2 regions of the Mesorhizobium sp. ISC25 genome follow, and region 2 is predicted to be linked to the other one. Evidence: riboswitches for the same ligand, from Rfam matches in the RefSeq annotation. Region 2 holds a riboswitch; the other holds the start of a gene.
What was found. Region 2 has a riboswitch for S-adenosylmethionine ahead of RQ479_RS17480 (O-succinylhomoserine sulfhydrylase). Riboswitches for the same ligand answer to the same signal wherever they lie in the genome.
Positions count from the first base shown of each region.

Region 1: another riboswitch for S-adenosylmethionine. It lies ahead of RQ479_RS26950 (homoserine O-acetyltransferase); the one in region 2 lies ahead of RQ479_RS17480 (O-succinylhomoserine sulfhydrylase).

Region 1 covers NZ_CP135441.1:5,473,113-5,477,223, reverse strand. Annotated here, with positions in the region: gene RQ479_RS26960 (prephenate/arogenate dehydrogenase family protein) at 1-677, opposite strand, end outside; gene hisC (histidinol-phosphate transaminase) at 684-1,793, opposite strand; SAM riboswitch at 1,931-2,008, shown strand; gene RQ479_RS26950 (homoserine O-acetyltransferase) at 2,101-3,270, shown strand; gene metW (methionine biosynthesis protein MetW) at 3,386-4,000, shown strand.
Region 2 covers NZ_CP135441.1:3,500,610-3,504,720, forward strand. Annotated here, with positions in the region: gene RQ479_RS17470 (hypothetical protein) at 1-77, shown strand, start outside; gene RQ479_RS17475 (2'-deoxycytidine 5'-triphosphate deaminase) at 112-1,206, opposite strand; SAM riboswitch at 1,342-1,419, shown strand; gene RQ479_RS17480 (O-succinylhomoserine sulfhydrylase) at 1,489-2,679, shown strand; gene RQ479_RS17485 (ceramide glucosyltransferase) at 2,716-3,870, opposite strand; gene apaG (Co2+/Mg2+ efflux protein ApaG) at 4,099-4,111, shown strand, end outside.

The DNA.
Region 1 (4,111 bases), 2.0 Mb from region 2:
AAGTCGCGAAAGCCGGAAGCCGAGTATTTGATGACCTCGGACTTGGTCACCGACTCCAGATCGTCGGCGGTACCGACGATGTTGTAGGCGATGATGTGCGGCAGGTGCGAAACGATGGCCAGCGTCATGTCGTGATGCTGCGGGTCCATCGTGTCGATGTTGGAGCCGCTGCGGCGCCAGAATTCCGAGAGCTTTTCCAGTGCCGCGGGATCGGTGCCGGGTAGCGGCGTGAAGATGCACCAGCGGTTCTCGAACAGTTCGGCAAAACCGGCATCCGGTCCCGATTTTTCGGTGCCGGCCAAAGGATGGCCGGGGATGAAGTGCACGCCATCAGGGACATGCGGCTGCATCTGCGCGATGACCGACGCCTTGGTCGAGCCGACATCGGTGAGGATGGCGCCCTTCTTCAGCGCCGGTGCGATCTCCGCGGCGACGGTACCCGAAGAGCCGACCGGCACCGAAACGACGACCAGATCGGCGTCGCGAACCGCTTCTTTTGCGTCCGTCGTGTAGATGTCGCCGAGGCCGAGTTGCCTCGCGCGTGCCAACGTCGCTTCGCTGCGCGTCGAAATCGCGACTTGGCCGGCGAGCCCCTCGCGGCGGATGACGCGGGCCAGCGACGAGCCGATCAGGCCGATGCCGACCAGCGCGATCTTTTCGAACATAGGTGAGGTCATGGTATTCTAGCTTTTCAGGAATGTCGCGAGTGCTGCGACAACGCCGCGATTGGCCTCTTCGGTGCCGATGCTCATGCGCAGCGCGTTGGGAAAACCGTAGCCGGAAACGCGCCGCAATATGTAGCCGCGCCGGCTGAGGTAGTCGTCGGCCGCCGCCGCCGAATGCTTTTTGTCCTCGGGAAAGTGGATGAGGATGAAATTGCCGACGCTCGGCGTCACCCGCAGCCCAAGCCCGCTTAATTGCTCGCTCAGCCAAGCCAGCCAGGTCGCGTTATGCGCGACGCTGCGTTCGATGTGGGCGCGGTCGCGGATCGCCGCGATGCCGGCTTCGATCGCCGTCGCATTGACGTTGAAGGGTCCCCGCACGCGGTTGATCGCGTCGATGACGTGCATTGGCGCATACATCCAGCCGATCCGCGCCCCGCCCAGGCCCAATTTGGAGAAAGTGCGGGTCATGACCGCGTTTTCCGCGCTGCCCACCAACTCGACGCCGGCTTCATAGTCGTTGCGCCGGACATATTCGGCGTAAGCTGCATCCAGCACCAGAAGCACGTTTCGCGGCAGGCCGGCATGCAGGCGGCGCACCTCCTGGAACGGCACGTAGGTGCCGGTTGGATTGTTTGGATTGGCAAGGAAGATGATCCTGGTGCGCGGCGTCACCGCGGCGAGGATCGCATCGATATCGGCGCGTTCATCGGTCTCCTTGACCGTTACCGGGACGGCACCGGCCGATTGTATGTAGATCTTGTAGACCATGAAGCCGTGTTCGGTGATGATGGCTTCCTCGCCGGGTGCGAGGTAGGTCTGCGCAAGCAGGCCCAGGATCTCGTCGGAGCCGTTGGAGCAGACGATGTTCGCCGGGTTGAGCCCGTGCACCTCGGCGATCGCTTCCCTCAGGCGCCTGGCGCTGCCGTCGGGATAGACCGCGAGCTTGTCGGCGACCGCGCGCGCGGCCTCTATCGCCTTTGGCGAAGGACCGAGCGGGTTCTCATTCGCCGACAATTTATGGACCTTGGCGACACCTTCAGGCGCCGCGCTCTTGCCGGGCACATAGGCTTCGATGTCCATGATGCCGGCGCGGGGCCTTGGACGTGTCTGATCCGGTGTCTGGCTCATTTCATGAAATCCGTCGAGAGTGCCTCCATCCGGAAGCCGCAGCGGAAATACAAGCCGTGGCCCGGAATGTCGAGGGGCGGCAATTCGGATCAAGAACTTGCCGTTGACGAAGCCATGCGTCAGTCCTAGAAGAGCAGCGAAAGTTCCGTGGTGATTTGGCCGGTCGGCTTGCAGCCACGTTAAACAACTTGCTAAAGGGCCGTTTGCATCTTGTAACCGGCTTTGCGAAGGCATGGCCGGTTTTTTGTTGCCCTGACTGGTTGTTGCTCCAGACTGGCGGCAGCTGAAGTCCGGGCAAGGAGATGTGATGGTCGCTTTGCGCGCTAGAAAAACCAACAACGAGGCCGACCAGCCGTCGAGCCCGGTGTTGCGTTTCGGCGCCGACAAGCCGCTCAAGCTCGACGCCGGCACGCTGCTGTCGCCGTTCCAGATCGCCTACCAGACCTATGGCACGCTCAACGATGCGCGCTCCAACGCCATCCTCGTCTGCCATGCGCTGACCGGCGACCAGCATGTCGCCAACACCAATCCAGTGACCGGCAAGCCGGGCTGGTGGGAAGTGCTGATCGGCCCCGGCAAGATCATCGACACCGACCGTTTCTTCGTCATCTCGTCAAACGTCATCGGCGGCTGTCTCGGCTCCACCGGCCCCGCCTCGACAAATCCCGCCACCGCCAAGCCCTACGGGCTCGACCTGCCGATCATCACCATCCGCGACATGGTGCGGGCGCAGCTGATGCTGGTCGAGCATTTCGGCATCGAACAGCTGTTCAGCGTGCTAGGCGGCTCGATGGGCGGCATGCAGGTGCTGCAATGGGCCTCCAGCTATCCCGAGCGCGTCTTTTCGGCGCTGCCGATCGCCACCGGCGCCCGCCATTCTTCGCAGAACATCGCTTTCCACGAGGTCGGCAGGCAGGCGGTGATGGCCGACCCCGACTGGCATGGCGGCAAATATTTCGAGCATGGCAAGCGGCCGGAAAAGGGGCTGGCGGTGGCGCGCATGGCCGCCCACATCACCTATCTGTCCGAAGCAGCGCTGCACCGCAAGTTCGGCCGCAACCTGCAGGACCGCGAAGCGCTGACCTTCGGCTTCGATGCCGACTTCCAGATCGAGAGCTATCTGCGCCATCAGGGCATGACCTTCGTCGACCGCTTCGATGCCAACTCCTATCTCTACATGACCCGGGCGATGGACTATTTCGATCTCGCCGCCGACCATGGCGGCCGGTTGGCCGATGCCTTCGCCGGCACCAAGACGCGCTTCTGCCTGGTCTCCTTCACCAGCGACTGGCTGTTTCCGACCGAGGAGAGCCGCTCGGTCGTCCACGCGCTGAACGCGGCCGGCGCTTCGGTCTCGTTCGTCGAGATCGAGACCGACCGCGGCCACGACGCCTTCCTGCTCGACGAGCCGGAACTGTTCGCCGCCATCAGAGGCTTCATCGCCTCGGCCGCGCGGGCGAGAGGGCTCGGCGCATGACCCCGAAAAGTTGCAGGCTGTTCGGATCAGGACCATGCGCCAGGCATCAGCGCATGACCCCGACAAGTGGCAGACTTTTCGGATCAGGATCATGCGCCAGGCAGGAGCCGAACGCATGAGCGTCAACCGCGCCCAGCGCGTCGACCTCGAAGTCGTCGCCGATCTCATCCCGCCGCAGTCGCGGGTGCTGGACGTCGGTTCCGGCGACGGCCTGCTGCTCGAATTGCTGCAGGAGACCAAGAAGGTCGATGGCCGCGGGCTGGAGCTGTCGCAGCGCGGCGTCAACGAATGCGTGTCGCGCGGCCTGTCGGTCATCCAGGGCGATGCCGACAAGGATCTCCAATTCTATCCCGATAAGGGCTTCGACTTTGTCGTCTTGTCGCAGACCTTGCAGGCGACCCGCAATCCGAAGCTGGTGCTCGACGAACTGCTCAGGATCGGCAACCGCGCCATCGTCTCATTCCCGAATTTCGGCCACTGGCGGGTGCGCTTTTCGCTGCTCTTCAACGGCCGCATGCCGGTGACCAGGGACCTGCCCTATTCCTGGTACGACACCCCCAACATCCATTTCTGCACCATTCGCGACTTCGTCAATCTGTGCGACGAGCTTGGCGCGACGGTGGAAAAGGCAACCGCGCTCGACGCCAACGGCCAGCGGATCGGCTTCTCCATGCCGTGGTGGTTCTGGAATCTTTTCGGCCAGCAGGCGGTATTTCTGCTGAAACGATAGGTTTGACAGGCAGAAGCAACGATCCCCCATCTGCGCAAGAAACCATATTTTCAATTTCCCATCCAATGAAGTTGCCCGGCAGTTTTTGTTGCTTTAACAGGGTCTATCGGT
Region 2 (4,111 bases):
CAGTGCGAGAACTGCTCTTTATCGGTCAGTTTCATGGCTGCCTTGGCGCCGCGAAAGAATATCTGTTTCGCGGCTGACGGCTTGTTCGCGGCTGACGGCTTGCGAACAAGATCAGCGCGCGGCGCGGAAATGCTTGGACAGTTTCAGGCCCTGCGCCTGATAGTTCGAGCCAAGATCGGTGCCGTAGAGCGCTTGCGGCCGTTTCAGCATGTGCTCGTAGACCAGCCGTCCGACGATCTGGCCGTGGTCGAGGATGAACGGCACTTCATGGCTGCGTACCTCGAGCACCGCCCGGCTGCCGGTGCCGCCCGACGCCGAATGGCCGAAACCCGGGTCGAAGAAACCGGCATAATGGACGCGGAACTCGCCGACCAGCGGATCGAAGGGCGTCATTTCGGCGGCGTAGAGCGGCGGCACATGCACCGCCTCGCGCGACACCAGAATATAGAATTCGTCCGGATCGAGCACCAGCTCGCCGGCGCCGCTCTTGTAGAGCGGCTCCCAGAAATCGACGACATCCTGCGCGGCGCGCTTGTCGACGTCGACCAGGCCGGTGTGGTGCTTGCCGCGATAGCCGACCAGCCCATCCTTGTCGCCGTCGAGATCGATCGACAGCGCGATGCCACCGCCTGAGATATTGGGTGGTTCGGTGGCGACCAGCATTTCGGCGCGGTGCAACTCGTGCAGCTCGCTTTCCGACAAAAGCGCATTGCCGGTGCGGAACCTGATCTGCGACAGCCGCGAGCCGGCCCGCACCACAATCGGGAAAGTGCGCGGGCTGACCTCCAGATAGAGCGGGCCTTCATAGCCGGCGGCGATCTTGTCGAACTCGTGGCCACGGTCGGTCATCACCCGGGTAAAGATATCAAGCCGTCCGGTCGAGCTTTTCGGGTTGGCCGAAGCCGAAATATGCGCGGGCAGCGCCAGGCTTTCGAGCAGCGGCACGATGTAGACGCAGCCGGTTTCCAGCACGGCACCTTCGGCGAGGTTGACCTCGTGCAGCTTCAGCCGGTCGAGCTTATCGACAACCCTGTGGTCCGGGCCGGGCAAGAAGGAAGCACGCACCCGCCAGGCCTTGTCGCCGAGCCTGAGGTCAAGGCTGGCCGGCTGGATCTGATCGGCATCGAGCGTGCGCGGCGATTTCAGCGCGCCCGACTGGAACAGCGCGGAAATATCCTGATCGGGAAGAATGCCTGTCTGCCGCAAGGGTCTGGCTCCGTTCGAACGCCGGGCGAGGTCTTGTACTGTCGCAGGTCCGACCGTGGACGCCTTTGGCACCTGCTTGGTACAACCCTCTTAATCATGCCGGCAATTGACGCAAGCGTGGCGCGGGTCTAAAGGTCGTTATCCCGTGGTGATTTGGCCGGTCGGCTTGCAGCCACGTTAAACAAGTCGCTAAAGGACCGTCGGGCCGCAAGGCCATATGGACCGGTTGCGACTTTCGCGACCGGTTTTTTGTTGTTTGGACCATTTTTGGTGTTGGATAGAATGATGAACAAGAAGCGCGACTGGAAGCCTCAGACCGCACTCGTGCATGCCGGGACGCTGCGTTCCGGCTTCGGCGAGACCTCCGAGGCGATGTATCTCACCCAAGGCTATGTCTACGAGACGGCGCAAGCGGCGGAAGCCCGCTTCAAGGGCGAGGAGCCGGGCTTCATCTATTCGCGCTATGCCAACCCGACCGTCGACATGTTTGAAAAACGCATGTGCGCGCTGGAAGGCGCCGAGGACGCGCGCGCCACGGCATCCGGCATGGCGGCGGTGACGGCAGCACTGCTGTGCAGCGCCAAGGCGGGCGACCATATCGTCGCGGCGCGCGCGCTGTTCGGCTCCTGCCGGTGGGTGATCGAGACGCTGGCTCCGAAATATGGCATTGAGGCAACGCTGGTGGACGGCACGGACATCGCCAATTGGCAAAAAGCGGTCAAGCCGAACACCAAACTGTTCTTCCTGGAAAGCCCGACCAATCCGACGCTGGAGGTGGTCGACATCGCCGCCGTCGCCGCACTTGCCAACTCGATTGGCGCCAGGCTGATCGTCGACAATGTCTTCGCCACGCCCTTGCAGCAGAAACCCCTGCAGCTCGGCGCCCACATCGTCGTCTACTCCGCGACCAAGCATATTGATGGCCAGGGGCGCTGTCTTGGCGGCATCGTCCTGTCGGACAAGAAATGGATCGACGAGAACCTGCACGACTATTTCCGCCACACCGGCCCCAGCCTCTCGCCCTTCAATGCCTGGACGCTGCTGAAAGGCCTGGAGACGCTGCCGCTGCGCGTACGCCAGCAGACGGAAAGTGCCGGCCGCATCGCGGATTTCCTCGCCGAGCGCCCGCAAATCGCCCGCGTCATCTATCCCGGCCGCGCCGACCACCCGCAAGCGGCCGTGGTCAAGAAGCAGATGTCGGGCGGCTCGACGCTGATCTGCGTGGATGTGAAGGGCGGCAAGCAGGCGGCCTTTGCCTTCCAGAACGCACTCGACATCGTGCTCATTTCCAACAATCTCGGCGACGCCAAGAGCCTGATCACCCATCCGGCGACGACGACGCACAAGAACTTGACCGATGAGGCCCGCGCCGAGCTCGGCATCGGACCGGGAACGCTCAGGCTGTCAGTCGGCCTTGAGGACGCCGACGACCTGCTAGAAGACATCGAGCAAGCGTTGAGAGCTGCCGGATAAGGACTGGCCGAACAGAGGCGAGCGGGGACGCGCCGATCAGGCGCCGGACGGGGTCTCTTCCAGCTCCGCGACGGCCTTGGTCTGGATAGTCATCACATTGCCTCGCCAGTCGACGGCGCCGCTCAGCCATCCGCGCGCCCAAATGGCGGGAAGCATCAGGTCTCGCGCCATCATCGCCGGGATCGTGCGCAGCGACAGGTGCCACCCCTTGGCCGAGGCCAAGGCGCATTCCGGCAGGTAGGCCGCGACCAGCACGGCGATGGCGGTTGCCGGCAGGCTGACGCCGGCGTCAGCCGCCGCGATCAGCGCAAGCACCAGCGGCGGCGCCGCGCCGATCAGGATTTCGGGGGCAAAGAACAGTGCAAAGGTGACGCGGCGCAGCCGCGCCCAGCGCGCCTGCCGCGACCAGATCTCGCCAAGCGTGCGCCGGCCGAGCGGCTGTTCGAAGGGCGAGGCGACTAGATTGACCCGCAGTCCGAGCCGGTTGACCAGCTTGGTCGCGGCGGCGTCCTCGGCGATCTCGGCAGCAAGCGCGCGGATGCCACCATTGGCGTCGAGCATCGGCTTGTTCCACAACATGCTCTTGCCCTGCGCGAAGCCGAGGCCGAGCGCCGCTCCAGCGTACTGCCAGCGTCCCTGCAGCGTGTTGAGAAAGGCGCATTCGACCTCCCCCCAGAACCCGTCCGGCCGCGAGCCGATCGGCGTCGAGCAGACGAGGCCGGTATCGGGCCGCCATGCCGCCATCAGGTGCTGGACGTATTCGCTCGGCATAAGCACGTTGGAATCGGCAAGGATGACCCAGCGATAATGCGCCGCCTCCCAACCCTTCACGCAATTGTTGAGTTTCGGATTGCCGCTGATCCGATCGTCACCGACTAGAAGGCGGGCGCGAATAGCTGGAAACCGCGCCATTGCGGCAGTGATCGGCTTGACCACCGGGTCATCGGCATGAGCGACGCAGAAGATGAGCTCGTAGCGCGGCCAGTCGAGTGAGAAGGCGCGCTCCAGCGTCTCTTCGGCAAACGGCTCGACGCCGCGCGCCGGGACAACGATCGATACCGGCGGCGCGTTGGCCGCGGGCGGTGCAATCCTGGCTGGTCGCTTCAGCTTCAGCGAAGCTAACAGGATGCTGGCGAGATTTGAAAAAAGGAGGGCTATGGACAGGAGGGCGGCTGCGAATGTCGGTTCCATCGAGATCTGGTCACTCCAGAAATGCCGGCCGCATGACGGCCGTTTTCAACAATTCGACAAAACGCTGAGTCGCCCGGCACAAGCCTGCACACCATCATTGTCATGTGTCACTCAAATGACATTGTTTTTCGGCACCTGCGCTTGAGATCGGGCAAGAAGATGCCGCGCATCGTTGACCAAACTGCGCTGAGCATCGAAAGTTCCATCTACATTGCTTTGGAGCCGTTTATGTACAGCGCCG